Regions from separate parts of the Nocardiopsis sp. NPDC055879 genome, predicted to be linked through region 1. Evidence: riboswitches for the same ligand, from Rfam matches in the RefSeq annotation. Region 1 holds a riboswitch; each other region holds the start of a gene.

Region 1 (5,497 bases):
GCCAACTACACCGGTGGTAGCGACTACTACCCGGAGGAGAACCTGGAGGAGGAGAAGGAGATCGACGGTCTCGGCGATGAGGCGCACCTCATCATCACCGAGAACATCATCCTCGACGACCCCGCCCCCACGGCGATCATGCTGGTCCGTTCGGCCAACATGAACATCGAGATCACCTACCAGGTCTCGGACTTCGAGGGCTCCGACCTGACGATGGTCGACGACGTCGAGGCCCTGCTCACCAACTCCGCCGAAGAGGCGATCGCCCTGCTCGGCGCCGAGTAGGAAATCACCGGCTCCTCCCCGGAAGAAACGACGAGAGGGGGCCGCGGCTTCGTGCCGCGGCCCCCTTTTCGTGCGTTCGGGGTGGGATCAGAGGTCGGCGCGCACCCGGCGGGCCGCCTCCACCATGTTGCGCAGCGCCTGCTCGGTCTCGGTGTAACCGCGCGTCTTCAGACCACAGTCGGGGTTGGCCCACAGGTTCGCGGCGTCCACGTGCGAGACCGCCAGTCGCAGCGAGGCCTCGATCTCCTCGACCGAGGGCACCCGCGGCGAGTGGATGTCGTACACGCCCGGACCGATCCCGCGCTTGTAACCGCGCTCGCCCAGGGCCTCCACGAGCTCCATGCGCGACCGGGCCGCCTCGACGCTGGTGACGTCGGCGTCCAACGCCTCGATCCCGTCGACGATCTGGTTGAACTCCGAGTAGCACATGTGCGTGTGGATGGTCGTGCTCGACGCGACCCCGGAGGTGGCCAGTCGGAACGAGTCGACCGCCCACTTCAGGTACGCCGCCCGCTGTTCCTCGCGCAGCGGAAGCAACTCGCGCAGAGCCGCCTCGTCGACCTGGATGTGCCGGATGCCGGCCCGCTCCAGGTCGGCGACCTCGTCGCGCAGCGCCAGACCCACCTGGCGGGCGGTCTCACCCAGCGGCTGGTCGATACGCACGAACGACCAGGCGAGCATGGTGACCGGACCGGTCAGCATGCCCTTGACCGGCTTGTCGGTGCGCGACTGGGCGTAGGTGATCCACTCCACCGTCATCGGCTCGGGACGCGAGACGTCCCCGAACAGGATCGGCGGGCGCACGCACCGCGAACCGTAGGACTGCACCCACCCGTTCTCGGTGGTGGCGTAGCCCTCCAGCTGTTCGGCGAAGTACTGGACCATGTCGTTGCGCTCGGGTTCGCCGTGCACCAGCACGTCCAGACCGATCTCCTCCTGGAGCGCGATGACCCGGTCGATCTCCGCGCGCAGGAGCGCCTTGTAGTCCTCGGTGGGCAGTTCGCCCCGCCGGTGCGCGGCGCGGGCGCGACGCAGCTCGGCGGTCTGCGGGAAGGAGCCGATGGTGGTCGTGGTCAGCGGTCGCAGGGCGGCCACGTCCCGATCCTGGGGACGCTCGTAGGCGTCCGGGCCGAGGGCGTCCAGGCGGGCGCGCACCCGGGCGTCGGTGAAGGACGCGTCCCGCGGCTCGGACGCGCCCTGGTAGTCGGCGTCGGCTCCCTCGGAGAGCACCCGACCGAGCAGCGCGACCTCCCTGGTCTTCTGCTCGGCGAAGGCCAGGGTGGAGCGCAGCTCGGGCGCCAGTGAGGTCTCGGCGTCCAGGTCGATGGGCACGTGCAGCAGCGAGCAGGAAGTGCTCACCGTGAGCTCGTCGGTCAGGGCCAGGAGGGTGCCCAGTTCGGCGACGGCGGCCGGCAGGTCGGTGCGCCAGACGTTGCGGCCGTCCACCACGCCCGCGACCAGGCGGGTGGAGCCCAGCCCCGAGACGGCGGTGAGGTCGGAGGCACCCTCGGAGTCGGTGACCAGGTCCAGGCCCACGGCCTCGACCGGAGAGTCCTTGAGCACGCGCAGGGCGGCGGCGCCGATGGAACCGAAGTAGGTGGACACCAGGAGCGAGGGACGCTCGGTGAGCGACCCCAGGCGCTGGTAGGCGCGCTCCAGGTGGCCGACGGCGGCGCGACCCTCGTCGGTGGCCAGGATCGGCTCGTCGAGCTGGACCTCGGTGACGCCCGCGGCCGACAGGTCGCTCAGGAGCTTGGCGTAGGCGTCCAGGAGCTGGTCGAGGAGCTCGATGGGCTCCCAGCCCTCGGGAGCGTCCTCGGCGGCCTTGGCCAGCAGCAGGAAGGTCAGCGGACCGACCAGGACCGGGCGGGTCTGGAAACCGGCCTCGGCGGCCTCACGGAACTCGGCGAGGGGCTTGTCGCCGACCAGGCGCGGGCGGGTGCTCGGGGAGAGTTCGGGGACCAGGTAGTGGTAGTTGGTGTCGAACCACTTGGTCATCTCCAGCGGCGGCGCGCCCTGCTCGCCGCGGGCGAGGGCGAAGTAGCGGCGCAGCTGCTCGTCCCGCTCCTCTGCCTGGGCCGGGGAGGTGAAACGGGCGGGCACGAGGTCGAACAGGACCGCTGTGTCCAACACCTGGTCGTAGTAGGAGAAGGTGTTCGACGGGATGTCGTCCACTCCGGCCTCGCGCAGTCGGGCGTAGACGCCCTTGCGCAGGTCGGCGGCGACGGCGTCGAGTTCGGCGGCCGTGGTGTCGCCCTTCCAGTAGGACTCACTGGCGCGCTTGAGTTCGCGGGCGGGGCCGATGCGCGGGTAACCGTGGACCGTGGAGCGCACGGACGGCCCGGAGGCCGCGGGGTTGCTGACCATGAAGCTTCTCTCCCTCGTCGAAAGCCGGGTACCGGCCACGAGAGCGGGGCGAGGAGCGCGGCACGACGAGGGGCTCACCCGGGGCGCACGTGCCTGACGACCTCGGCCCTCCCTCGGGGCGCGGGACCACCGGCGGCACAGGCGCACCACCGGGTGGAGGCAGGTCTTCGGACTCGTGGGCGTTTCCGACGTCGTGCGCCGGTCGTCCTAATGATCACCGCTTCCCGGTTTTCCGACTTTTCCGGTCGGATCACCAGTGCTTATGGCGACGCTCGTTCCCACATACCGCTGCGGGGCAGTCCCGGATTCGCACCGGGTTCCCTCTTTCGACACACTCCGACCGACCGGAGCGGGCTCCGGGAGTCGATGGTGGGAGTGTGTACCTTCCACGCCTGCAAGTATAGGGAGCACCCCCTTCGCCCCTGCACCCGGCGTGACCCCTTGGCCCGGAGCACACCAGCGAACCCATTTCGTGTGCCCGGCATCACACCCGATACCAGCGTTACGCGAAAGACCCCCGTCCTTTCGCGAACGTTCGTCTGACGATGAGCGTGGAGAGCCCCCAGGTGAAGCAGCAAGACGGTCCCAGCATGGCCCCCGACCGCCCCGTTCTCACGGCAGCGATCGCGATGGTCGTCCTCTTGGGACTGGTGCTGTCGGCGACACGACCACCGGGCCTGCCCGAGGACGGAGTCATCGAGAGCATCACACGGAACGTGGCGGTGGACACCGACGACGACCTTCCGGCGGAAGGTTCCGAGGAGGGGACGACCGTGGTGGACACGGCCGCGCTCCCCGGCACCGAGGAGGCCTCGGTCGACTACGAGGGCGACAGTGAGGTGGCCGTCGCCTACCCGGCCATCCCCAACGCCGACCCCCTCACCGACTTCCTGGACCGCACCCTGACCGACCAGGTGCACGCCTTCGACGCCGCCAACCCCGGTGCGGCCTCCTTCGAGGGCGAGTGGCGGTTGACCGCCGCCGGTGACGGGGTCGTGGGCGTGCGGATCACCACCACCGAGACCGACTCGGAGGAGACCCGCGTCGGTCACAGCACCTACTGGTACGAGACCGACGACGGCTCGGTGCACGGTTCCAGCGGCCTGCTCGCCGGACAGGACGAGCTGGCCGCGCTCAACGACCGCGTACTCGAAGAGGTCCCGGACACCGTGGCGGCGGTGTCCCTGTACCCGATCAGCGGCCTTTACGACTCCCTCGCGTTCAGCCCCGAGGGCGACCTGATCGTGGAGTTCGACGATGGACAGGTCGCGCCCACCTCCGAGGGTCGCGTCGGCGTCGTGATCGAACGCGACGAGGCCGAGGAACTGCTGTCGGAGTTCGGGGTGCGGGCGCGCGACGCCGCGACCAAGGGCGTCGAGGAGTTCACCGTGGCCGCGGCCCCCGAGGCGGAGAAGGATGGCACCGGCGTCGCCTCCCCCGGTGAGATCTCCCCCGTCGACGACGGGATCGACTGCACCGACCCCGAGACGCGCTGCGTGGCGCTGACCTACGACGACGGCCCCGGCGGCCGGACCTCGGAGCTGCTGGACACACTCGCCGAGCACGACGCCAAGGCGACCTTCTTCGTCACCGGCCACCCGGTGATGGAGGACCCGTTCACGGTGCGCCGCACCTACGCGGAGGGCCACGAACTGGCCAACCACACCCTGGCCCACCCCGACCTGGCCACGCTCGGCGCCGGAGGCGTGCGCGCGGACCTGGACCCGGTCCAGGCGCTGGTGTACCGGGAGACCGGATACACGATGGACCTGATGCGTCCGCCCTACGGTTCCACCAACGACACCGTCGCCCAGGTCACCGAGGAGATGGGCATGGCCCAGATCCTGTGGAGCGTGGACACCAACGACTGGAAGGACCGCAAGGCCGGTGTGGTCGCCGACCGGGCCGTGGACGGCGCCTCGGACGGGGCGATCATCCTGATGCACGACATCCACGACACCACCATCGACGCGTCCCGCGAGATCGTCCGTGAGCTGGACGAGCAGGGCTACACCATGGTGACGGTCTCGCAGTTGCTCGGCACCCCGGAGCCGGGTCGCAGCTACGTCGACGGGGTTCCGGAGGAGCCCGAGGACGAGGAGTCCGAGGGGGCCCAGGGGGCCGCCGAGGACGGCTGACGGGGATCCTGGGATTACCGGGCCCGGGGCGCTGTCCACATGTGGACAGCGCCCCGGGCCCGGCGTTCTTCTCCCCTATGTTGCTCCCATCAGGTGCGGGAGCATCCGCTTTCAGGGAGAGGGAGCCGGGTTTGTCGTCGAGCGAGAACGCACCGGGACACACCACCGCCCGACGTCGTGGGAGCGGTGGGGGACGGCTCTGGCCCGGATCCCTGATGGTCGCCCTGGCCCTCCCCCTCGCCGCGTGTACGCAGGACCCGGCGGGCGGCGGCGACCCCGAGTCGATCGGAGTCCTGTCCGCGGAGATCGGTGACGGCGTCCGGGAACGGACGACCGGCGCGGAGGGGTACGAGGATCACCACCACGTCCCGGAGGCCGAGGTCGCGGTCTCCCTCCCCGAGTTCGCGAACGCCGAGCCCTTCACCGAGACCCTCGCGGCCCGAGCCGACGACGAGGTCCAGGACTTTCGCGCGGGAACCCGCGACCCGGTGAGCCTGGACATCGACTGGGAGCTGGTGGCCGCCGCCGACGGAGTGCTCGGGGTGCGACTCCTGCGCACCGAGGAGGACATGCACGGCCTTCGCGAGGGCTATTCCACCTACTGGTACGACGGGACCACCCGGCACACCGCCTACTCCACCGAGCTGCTCGCCGGGCAGGAGGAGCTGGACGCGCTCAACGACATCGTCCGCGAAGACCTCTCCGAG
Region 2 (5,497 bases), on a different contig from region 1:
GGTGACCGCGCTCTGTGAGTCCGGGCCGGCGAGCGCGGCGGTCAGCTCGGGCAGCCGTTCGGAGGGCACGAAGTGGTCGGCCAGGCCGACGTACAGGGCGTCGGCGGCCCCGATCGGCGTGCCGGTCAGCGCCAGGTGGGTACCGGTCTCCCCCGGCGCCCGCGACAACAGGAAGGTGCCGCCCACGTCCGGGACGAACCCGATGGTGGTCTCCGGCATGCCCACCTTGGAGCGCTCGGTGACCACACGGACTCCGCCATGCGCGGACACCCCGACACCGCCGCCCATGACGACGCCGTCCATGAAGGCGACGTAGGGCTTGGTGTAGCGGGCGATATGGGCGTTGAGGTGGTACTCGTCCCGCCAGAAGCGGGCGGCTCCGTCGTCGCCGTCGATGGCACTGGAGCGGATGGCGCGGATGTCGCCGCCCGCGCACAGGCCGCGGTCGCCGGCGCCGTCGACGAGCACCACGGAGACGGACTCGTCCTTCTCCCAGGAGTCGAGTGTGTCGGCGAGCGTCCGGACCATGTCGTGGTCGAGGGCGTTGATGGCGCGTGGCCGGTTGAGGGTGGCGTGGGCCAGCCCCTTGTCGACGCGCAGGAGCACCGTGTCTTCAATGGCGTTGGACATCAGGCGGCCCCGGTCAGTCCGCGAGCGATGATCAGGCTCATGATCTCGTTGGTTCCTTCCAGGATTCGGTGCACCCTCAGGTCGCGCACGATCTTCTCAATTCCGTATTCGGCGAGGTAGCCGTACCCCCCGTGCAATTGGAGGGCGTGGTCGGCGACGGTGTAGCCGGCCTCCGTGGCGAACCGCTTGGCCATGGCGCACAGGTGCGCGGCGTCGGCGTCACCGGCGTCCAGGGCCGCGGCGGCCCGCCACAGTAGGGAGCGCGCGGCCTCCAGTTCGGTGGCCATCTCCGCCAACCGGAAACGCAGCGCCTGGGCGTTGATGAGGGGGACCCCGAAGGCCTCACGGTCACCCAGATAGGACACGGTGTCCTCCAGGGCTCGCCGGGCGCCGCCCAGTGAGCAGGCGGCGATGCCGAGACGGCCGCCGTTGAGGCCGTTCATGGCGATACGGAACCCGTCGCCCTCCGCGCCCAACCTCCGGTCGGCGGGCAGGCGAACCCCGTCCAAGAGGACCTGTCGGGTGGGTTGGGCGTTCCAGCCCATCTTCGCCTCGTCGGCCCCGAAGGACAGCCCGGGGTCGTCGCGGTGCACGATGAACGCGGAGACGCCGGTGGCCCCGTCGCCGCCGGTGCGGGCCATGACCACGTACACCTCGGAGGCGCCCGCCCCGGAGATGAACTGTTTGGTGCCGGACAGAACGTAGTGGTCGCCGTCGCGGACCGCCCGGGTGGTGAGGGACGCGGCGTCGGAACCGGCTTCGGGTTCGGTCAGGCAGTAGCTGCCCAGGGCCTGCATGGTGCACAGGTTCGGCAGCCACCGGACGCGCTGGGCGTCGTCGCCGTAGCGGTCGATCATCCAGGCGACCATGTTGTGGATCGACAGGTACCCGGCCACGGACGGACAGCCGGTGGCCAGCGCCTCGAAGGCGAGGACACCGTCCATCCTGGTCAAGCCGGTGCCCCCGAACTCCTCGGAGACGTAGAGACCGCCCATACCGAGTTCGGCGGCCTTGCGGAGCACGTCGACGGGAAAGTGCCTGGCCTGGTCCCACTCGACGGCGTGCGGTGCGAGGTGTTCGTCGGCGAACGCGCGGGCGGTCTCGGTGAGGGCGCGCTGTTCGTCGGTGAGGGCGGCGTTCATCGCACGACCGGAATCGTGAACTCCGCGCCCTCCTTGACCCCGGAGGGCCAACGCGAGGTGACCGTCTTGGTCCGGGTGTAGAAACGGATCGAGTCCGGTCCGTGCTGGTTGAGGTCGCCGAAGCCGGACCGCTTCCAGCCACCGAAGGTGTGGTAGGCGATCGGCACCGGGATGGGCACGTTCACGCCGACCATTCCGGTGTTCACCCGGTGCGAGAAGTCACGAGCGGTGTCCCCGTCACGGGTGAAGATGGCGACTCCGTTGCCGTACTCGTGTTCGCTGGGCAGACGCAGGGCCTCCTCGTAGTCGGCGGCGCGCACCACCGACAGCACGGGTCCGAAGATCTCCTCCTGGTGGATCCGCATGTCGGGGGTGACCCGGTCGAACAGCGACGGACCGGCGAAGAAGCCCTCCTCGTGGCCGGGCACGGTGTGGCCGCGACCGTCCACGACCAGGTCGGCACCCTCCTCCACGCCCAACGCGACGTATTCGTCGACCCGTTGGAGGGCTTCCCGCGAGACCAACGGGCCGAAGTCCGCGTCGGGGTCGTCGGAGGCACCCACCCGGAGCCCCGCGATGCGGTCCTTGAGCTTGGCGACCAGCGCGTCGGCGGTCTCCTCACCCACCGGGACCGCGACGGAGATCGCCATGCAGCGTTCACCGGCCGACCCGTATCCGGCTCCGATCAGGGCATCCGTGACCTGGTCCAGGTCGGCGTCGGGCATGACGATCATGTGGTTCTTGGCGCCGCCGAAGCACTGGGCGCGCTTACCGTGGGCGGTGGCCGTGGAGTACACGTATTGCGCGATGGGGGTGGAGCCCACGAACCCGACGGCGGCGATCCGCGGGTCGGTGAGCAGGGTGTCCACGGCCTCCTTGCCACCGTTGACCACGTTGAACACACCCGGGGGCAGCCCGGCCTCGACGAACAGTTCCGCCAACATCAACGGCACGGAGGGGTCGCGCTCGGACGGTTTGAGCACGAAGGCGTTACCGCAGGCCAGCGCGGGCGCGGCCTTCCACAGCGGGATCATGGCGGGGAAGTTGAACGGGGTGATGCCCGCGACCACGCCCAGGGGTTGGCGCAGGGAGTGCACGTCGATGCCGGTGCCGGCGTTGTCGGTGAACTCGCCCTTGGACAGGTGCGGAATGCCGGCGGCGAACTCCACCACTTCCAGGCCCCGTTGCAGGTCACCGTGGGCGTCGGCGATGGTCTTGCCGTGTTCGGCGGACAGGGCCTTGGCGATGTTCGCCCGCTCGTCCTCGACCAGTTGCAGGAAGCGGAGCAGGACCCGGGCCCTGCGCTGCGGGCTCCAGGAACCCCATTCGACCTGTGCCCGCTCGGCGTCGGTGATGATCTGCTCGGTCTCGGTCCGGTCCGCGAGCGGCACCCGCGCCTGGACCCTTCCGGTGTTGGGATCGTAGACGTCGCCGAAGACGCCCGACCGGCCGTGGACCTTCTCGCCCTGCACGAAATGCGTCAGCTCGCTGACCATACGTGTTCGCTCCATCCTCGTGGATCACACGGTTCCTTGGCCGCGGGCGGTGACCTGACTTCCGAGGAGTTCCCCCGGTCACAGTGGCGGGACCGCGCCGGACTCGCACCGGCTTCCCCGCTCCGCGGTGGGGCCACCATATAGTTGGACGTCCTAATAAATCCAGACCCCTCGACCCGGTACTTGGTGTCACCCCACTCGCGCCCGGTAGGCTCTGCGACTTGTGACCGCCAAGGACGACACCCCCGCCGGCAGACCCCTCGCCCTCACCCCCGCGTGGCGCACCGCCCGCGCCGACCTGCACGTTCTCCTGGTGATCCACAGCCTCACCGCCGCCACCCGCATCGCCGACGTGCTTCCGGCCCTGTACGACCCGCGCGTGCAGCTCTACTGCACCCGGACCACCGGCGGTGTCTTCGCCAACGGTCTCGACGAATACCTCCGAGAAACGCAGATCCGGCACATCTCCTGGGAAAAGGCGAAGGAAACGGAATTCGATCTCGCGATCACCGCGAGCCTCGGGGACGACCTTCATGAATTAAAAACAAAAATCCTGCGCATTCCCCATGGCAACGGTTATAATAAAAAATGGTCGCAGGAGTCAGGAGTCAGGAGTCAGGAGTCAGGAGTCAGGAGTCAGAAGTCAGGAGGTCTTCGGGCTCTCCGACGACACCCTCAAACACCAGGGACGGCTGGTCCCCAGCTCCATCGCCCTCTCGCACGGCGAACAGTTCGACCGCCTCGCCCAAGGCTGCCCCGACGCGCTCCCGCTCGCCTTCCTCTCCGGTGATCCCTGCTACGACCGGCTGCTCGCCGGAGTGCCCCACCGACTCACCTACCGAAAGGCCCTCGGCCTACGCCACGGCCAGAAACTCATCACCGTCAATTCCACTTGGAACGACGAATCCCTCTACGGAAGCCACCCGGGCGTCATCACCGAATTGCTCGCCCGGCTTCCCTACGACCACTACCGGGTCGCGCTCGTCCTGCACCCGAACGTCTGGTCCTCCCACGGGCCGCGCCAGATCAGAATCTGGCAGGACGAGGCCCTCCGTTCCGGCCTCCTCCTGATCCCACCCCACGAGGGCTGGCGGGCCGCCGTCATCGCCGCCGACCTCGTGCTCTCCGACCACGGATCCGTGAGCGTCTACGCCGCCGCCCTCGGCCGGCCCGTCCTCCTCAGCTCCGACGGCCGGGACTCCGTCGACCCGGACTCCGCCCTGGGACGGCTCTACGAGGTCGCCCACCCGCTCGATCCCCACGCCACCCTCGTGCCCCAGTTCGAGCAGGCCGAGAAACTACGCGAACTCACCCACGAGACCGCCCTCACCTGGGTGAGTTCCGCCCCGGGTCGGGCCCTCGACCTCATCCGCGCCGAGGCCTACCGCCTCATGGGCGCCACTCCCCCGCCCGGCCGGCCCCGCCTCATGGCACCACCGAAGCCCGAGGTCCAGAGCCCGGAGCCGACCTCCCTCTGGGTCCGGGTACGGCCCACCGACGACGGTCTCGCCGTGTATCGCAGCCCGGCGCCGAAATCCGGTGGTGTCCTCGTCTGCTCCGACGCCGAGATGGACCACCGACTCGCCGCGGCGGCCGACGTCCTCACCATCGCCGAAGAGGCGTTGCCCGCCGACGAACGCCTGTGGTCCGAGACGGTGTTCGCGCACCGCCCCGGCGCCCTGCTCACCGCCGTGTACTCGGCCGAGGAGGTCCGGCTGCGCACTCGCGACGGGTCGCTCCTGCGGGTTCGCTTCACCGGCCCCGTCGACGACCCCGGCCTGGTCACCGGTGTGCTCGCCGAACGTCTGGTCACCTCCGGCCACGCACCCGCTCCGAAGATGCTCGCCGCCCTCGCCCCGCTCCACCTGCGAGTTTCCGAGGAACGAACCCTCACGATCCCCTTCGAGACGGCCAAGGGCTGAGTTCTCCGTTTTACCGGACACGGGCCGGTCACTTTCTGTAGTTTCCTGTCATGCCCGGATTCGAACACGAGCTCCAGGTACGCCTGCTCCAGAGTCGAAGCTGAACGCTGCGGCACGGAAAATGTGGGAGGACCTGATGGCGACCGGTACCTACGAGTGGCAGAGCGACTTCGCCCGCAAGTACGTCGGCCAAGGCCGTGAAGAGGGTCGTCAAGAAGGCCGCGAAGAAGCCCGTGCGGAAGGCAAGCAGGAAACGCTGATCCGTTTCCTGGAAGCCACCTCGGCGACCATCAGTCTCGACTCACGG
Region 3 (5,497 bases), on a different contig from region 1:
GGCGGTCGCCGACGACCGGAGGGCCCAGGAACAGGACGGCATCGCCGACATCCCCGGCATCAAGTTCAGAGCGGCGAAGATCCGGCCCGGCCGCCGCGAGGGCGTGGAGGGCTACGTCCAACGCGACCTGACCACCTTGGCCCGCACCGGTGTCCTCTGCGACGCCGTCCTGGTGAGCGGTGACGAGGACATGGCCCCCGTGGTCGCCGACGTCCAGGACCTGGGTGTGCGCGTCACCGTCGTGCACATCTCGGTGGAGGGCAACTGGACCATCTCTCGGGCGCTGCGCCAGGAGTGCGACGACCTGATCGAGATCGGCGCCGGTCACCTGCGCCCGCACGTCAACCTGCTCTCCGGTGGTGGATCCACCCAGGAGAACGCGGCGAAGACGACCACGCCCTTCGCCAACGGACGCTCCCAGGCCCCCGCCGAACAGTCCCCCCACCCGGTGGCCTCCGGGCCCCGGAACGGCATGGTCGAACCGGCCACGCCCTCCACGGGTGGACTCGAAGCGATGTTCGCCGGCACCGGTGGCCAGCCCGTTCCACAGGGCAGCGCCATGGAACAGTTGCGCGCGATGCGTCGCTCGCTGGCCCAACAGCGCGGCGACCACCTCGCCGGCCCCTCGGGCGAGAACGCCCCTCCCGGAGCGATCGACGCCAACGGTTTCCCCTCGGGGGGACAGGCGGTGAACGGCAACGGGGTCTACCCGGGCGCCGGTCAGAACGGGCAGGCCGGGTACGTCGGCCCCCACACGGGCGCCCATCCGGCGCCGCGTGGAGCGGACGGAGGGTACGGGCTGCCGGCCAGACCCGGACCCGCCCAGGCGGCCGGAGGCGGTCCACAGGGCTTCGCCGGAACGGGCCCACAACAGGCCTTCTCCAATACGGGACCACAGCCCGCCTTCGGGGCGGGCACCGGTCCACAGGCCTCGTTCGCGCCCGACCCGCAACAGGCTCCACCCCATAGAAACCCTCCCGCCCCCGACCCCAGGTTCGGTGGCGGACACGGCGAGGAGCAGGGGTTCGGAGGTGGGGCGGACACAAACCCTACCTATGGGACCAGTACGGCAACTGACACCGCGCACAGCGGTGGCGCCGCGCCCCGTTTCGGGGAACGGCGACCTACTGGTCCCGAGTACGACGGCCGATTCGGCCCCGGCGGTTACCAGGAATCCACTCACAGTCCTGGATATGCCCAACAGACGGGGCTCGGCGCGCATACCGTTGATGATGCGGTGCACATCGCGCACAAGGAAGGGAACGACTTCGCGGAGTCGATCGCACGCGAGGCGCCGGTCCTTTGGGTGGAGGCCGTCCTCGCCCGCAGGCCCCGGATGCCCTCGGACCTGGAGGCTCGTCTGCTCCAGGGATCCTCGCTCCCGATCGACCACCTGCTGCGCGACGAGGTCCGAGATGGACTGCGCCAGGGGTTCTGGCAGGCCTTGGAGCGTGCCAGGCCCTGATCGGTGGGTGGGGAGAGCGAGTTGGGATGGGGCGATGCGGTTGACCCACGTGACGACGGCAGAACTCGACCGGTTGGAATTCCACGCCGTCCGATCCGGTGAACACGGCCGGACCGCCGCCCGACTACTGGACCTGGCCAACAGCGTCGACGCCGGTAGCGAGGTCACGCGGGCGGAGCTGTTCGTACGCGCCGGAGAACAGTGGGAGATCGCCCAGGAGTTCGAACGCGCCTGTTCCGCCTATCAGCGGGCCATAGACGATGGTGGCCCCACCGTGGTCGACGCGCACGCCCTCAGCGCCGGCGCCCTGTTGCAACTGGACGAGCGGCAGCAGGCCGAGGGGCACCTCAAGCGGCTGGAGACCGGTGAACCGGTCGGATTGCCCACCCACATCCACGTCACCGAGGCGTTGTACGCCCACGACGACCTGGAGGGCGCCGAACGGTGGGCCACCGTGGGCGCCCGACGACACGCCGGGCGCCCACAAAGTCCGTGCGATCGGGATCTGTTCCTCGAACTCCTGCGGATCCGATTTCGGATCAGGGCCGACCTCGGGCTGGCGGAGGATGATCTGGACCTCCTTCTCGACCAGGAGTGACCGCGCGATCCGACGAGATCGTAGGCGATCGGAGCGGGCGGCCTCCGGTTCGGTCGTCCCGCGCGTGTCCCGTGGTGGCGGGTTTCGGGGTGGGGCGGCGGCGCGGGTCGAGCACCGACAGACCGGGATCGGCCGGCCGCGAGTGAGGTTTCCTACCCTGCCCAGAGGTGCCGTGGCGGACACCCGGGCGAGGTGCCGGGTGCGTTCGTCCCGGGAACGTCCTAGGCTGTGACGCGCCCCCTTCGGGGACCCCTCCCGATACCGTCGCGCAGCCCCGTTCCGGCGCTTTCATACCACGCCCGGGAGGCGTGTTCGACGATCGTCGAAGAATCTGAGAAATCAGCGACACGCCATCATCTTGCGGTGTTCCAAGCCGCCATCCCCTAGATGTAGTATCTGTCCCGCTGGTGGTTCACCGGGCTCGCAAGGGGCCGGTGACGCGAGAGGGAACCCGGTGCGAGTCCGGGACTGCCCCGCAGCGGTGAGTGGGAACGAAGGTCGTCACGCGCACCGGGAACCCCCGAAAGGTCCCGGGAAGCGACGGCTCGGTAGGGCGCCCACGAGTCCGAAAACCTGCCATCGGCACACACCCCCAGGTGTGTACAACGTCGGGGCTTCGAGGGAGAGTCGCCGCGACCCGACGATGGATCGCACGCATCCGGTGCGGCGATCCATCGTTGTGAGCCGCACGCTTGTCACTTGTGCCCCCGCACCCCCACCGGGACTCTTTTACCGAGGTTGGAGCCGCTGTATGACCCTTGACGTCGAGGCCGTGCCCGCATCCGTTCGGCCCGGACCGAACAACGAGGGCGGTCGTCCCGCCGCCGTCGACCGGATCGAGCATGTCGTGGCCGAGGCCTGTGCACGGCTCTCCGGCGTTTCGGCGGAGAAGGTCCTGACCGAGGCGCGTCGCGGGTTCTACCCGGGCATCGCCGACGCCGAGGTCGAGCTCGGCGTCGTCATGGCCGCCCGCAGCTTCGTCGAGGTCGACCCGAACTACTCCTACGTGGCCGCTCGCCTGCTGCTGGACAAGCTCCGCACCGAGGCCCTGAGCTTCATCGGCGGCGCTCCCGAGACCGCCACCCAGGCCGACATGGCCGAGGGCTACGCGGGCTACCTGGCCGCCTACGTCGGTCGTGGCATCGACCTCGGGCAGCTCGACCCCGCCCTCGCCCGGTTCGACCTGGGGCGTCTGGGCAAGGCCCTGCACCCCGAGCGCGACGAGCAGTTCACCTTCCTCGGCATCCAGACCCTGTACGACCGCTACTTCCTGCACAGCGACGAGGTCCGCTACGAGCTGCCGCAGGCGTTCTTCATGCGCGTCGCGATGGGTCTGGCCCTCAACGAGGACGACCGTGAGGCCCGCGCGATCGAGTTCTACGAGCTGCTGAGCTCGTTCGACTTCATGGCCTCCACGCCCACCCTGTTCAACGCGGGCACGGTGCGCGCGCAGCTGTCGTCCTGCTTCCTGACCACGGTCGGCGACGACCTGCAGGACATCTTCCACGGCATCAGCAACAACGCCATGCTGTCCAAGTACTCGGGCGGTCTGGGCAACGACTGGACCCCGGTCCGCGGCCTGGGTTCCCACATCAAGGGCACCAACGGCAAGAGCCAGGGCGTCGTCCCGTTCCTGAAGATCGCCAACGACACCGCGGTCGCGGTCAACCAGGGCGGCAAGCGCAAGGGCGCGGTCTGCGCCTACCTGGAGACCTGGCACATCGACATCGAGGAATTCCTCGACCTTCGCAAGAACACCGGTGACGAGCGCCGCCGCACCCACGACATGAACACCGCGAACTGGGTTCCGGACCTGTTCATGCAGCGTGTGGAGGAGCAGGGCACCTGGACCCTGTTCTCGCCGGACGAGGTCCCGGACCTGCACGACAAGTACGGCAAGGACTTCGTCGAGGCCTACGAGAAGTACGAGGCCGAGGCCGAGGCCGGTCGTATCAAGGTCTCCAAGAAGATGCCCGCCGTGGACCTGTGGCGCCGCATGCTCACCATGCTGTTCGAGACCGGCCACCCGTGGATCACCTTCAAGGACCCGTCCAACCTGCGTTCGCCGCAGCAGCACAACGGCGTGGTGCACTCCTCCAACCTGTGCACCGAGATCACGCTGAACACGAACAAGGACGAGGTCGCGGTCTGCAACCTCGGTTCGGTGAACCTGCCCCAGCACGTGGGCCCGGACGGCGTCGACGTCGAGCGTCTGCGTCGTACCGTCCGCACCGCCGTGCGCATGCTCGACAACGTCATCGACGTGAACTTCTACACGATCCCCGAGGCGCGTCGCGCGAACATGCGTCACCGCCCCGTGGGTCTGGGTCTCATGGGCTTCCAGGACGCCCTGTTCAAGATCCGCACGCCCTTCGCCTCCGAGGGCGCGGTGAACTTCGCCGACGAGAGCATGGAGCTGATCAGCTACTACGCCATCGAGGCCTCCATGGAGCTGGCCGCCGAGCGCGGCTCCTACGAGAGCTTCGACGGTTCGCTGTGGAGCCGCGGCATCCTGCCGATCGACTCCCTGAGGCTGCTGGCCGACTCCCGCGACGGTGCCCTGGAGATGGACCGCGGCGAGACCCTGGACTGGGACTCACTGCGCGAGCGCGTCAAGACCACCGGGATGCGCAACTCCAACGTCATGGCGATCGCGCCCACCGCGACCATCGCCAACATCACCGGTGTGAACCAGTCGATCGAGCCGGTCTACCGGAACCTGTTCGTCAAGTCGAACATGTCCGGTGACTTCACCGTCGTCAACGACTACCTGGTCCGCGACCTCAAGGAGCGGGGCCTGTGGGACGACGAGATGGTGTCCGCGCTGAAGATGCACGACGGCAGCCTCGGTGAGATCGACCGGGTCCCGGACGACCTCAAGGCGCTGTACGCCACCGCGTTCGAGGTCGACCCGACCTGGCTGGTGGACGCGGGTTCGCGCCGTCAGAAGTGGATCGACCAGGCCCAGTCGCTGAACCTGTACATGGCCGCGCCCAGTGGTAAGAAGCTGGACACCCTGTACCGTCGCGCTTGGCGCTCCGGGCTCAAGACCACGTACTACCTGCGTTCGCAGAGCGCCACCCACGTGGAGAAGAGCACGCTGAAGGGCACCGACGGCCGCCTGAACGCCGTGTCGGCCACCCCGACGCCGGCCGCCGCGCCGAGCCCCGTCGCGACCCCGAGCCCGAGCCCGAGCCCGGCCGCGACCCCGAGTCCGGCAGCGAGCCCCCGCCCGGCCCCGGCCCCGGTCACCGAGCCCACGGAGCCCGAGGACGAGTTCGAGATCATCGAGGACCAGGCGTGCAGCATCGATGACCCCGAGTGCGAGGCCTGCCAGTAGGAACGCCCGGGGCCGGCGGGCGACCCCCGCCGGCCCCTCCTCGCCCCTCCACTCCCGTAGACGACCCGGTACGACCGGAGAACGGAACACGAGC

Evidence for each region. Region 1 has a riboswitch for cobalamin ahead of metE (5-methyltetrahydropteroyltriglutamate--homocysteine S-methyltransferase). Riboswitches for the same ligand answer to the same signal wherever they lie in the genome.
Region 2: another riboswitch for cobalamin. It lies ahead of ACWGKS_RS21650 (CoA-acylating methylmalonate-semialdehyde dehydrogenase); the one in region 1 lies ahead of metE (5-methyltetrahydropteroyltriglutamate--homocysteine S-methyltransferase).
Region 3: another riboswitch for cobalamin. It lies ahead of ACWGKS_RS15685 (ribonucleoside-diphosphate reductase subunit alpha); the one in region 1 lies ahead of metE (5-methyltetrahydropteroyltriglutamate--homocysteine S-methyltransferase).

What each region holds. Positions count from the first base shown of each region.
Region 1 is NZ_JBSHCT010000001.1:410,433-415,929, reverse strand. It holds gene ACWGKS_RS01720 (DUF3558 domain-containing protein) at 1-285, shown strand, start outside; gene metE (5-methyltetrahydropteroyltriglutamate--homocysteine S-methyltransferase) at 373-2,652, opposite strand; cobalamin riboswitch at 2,794-3,016, opposite strand; gene ACWGKS_RS01710 (polysaccharide deacetylase family protein) at 3,198-4,790, shown strand; gene ACWGKS_RS01705 (polysaccharide deacetylase family protein) at 5,006-5,497, shown strand, end outside.
Region 2 is NZ_JBSHCT010000018.1:128,788-134,284, reverse strand. It holds gene ACWGKS_RS21660 (enoyl-CoA hydratase/isomerase family protein) at 1-630, opposite strand, end outside; gene ACWGKS_RS21655 (acyl-CoA dehydrogenase family protein) at 630-1,772, opposite strand; gene ACWGKS_RS21650 (CoA-acylating methylmalonate-semialdehyde dehydrogenase) at 1,769-3,268, opposite strand; adenosylcobalamin (AdoCbl) riboswitch at 3,266-3,416, opposite strand; gene ACWGKS_RS21645 (hypothetical protein) at 3,835-5,190, shown strand; gene ACWGKS_RS21640 (hypothetical protein) at 5,327-5,497, shown strand, end outside.
Region 3 is NZ_JBSHCT010000012.1:3,530-9,026, reverse strand. It holds gene ACWGKS_RS15695 (NYN domain-containing protein) at 1-1,465, shown strand, start outside; gene ACWGKS_RS15690 (hypothetical protein) at 1,500-2,063, shown strand; cobalamin riboswitch at 2,452-2,658, shown strand; gene ACWGKS_RS15685 (ribonucleoside-diphosphate reductase subunit alpha) at 2,815-5,403, shown strand.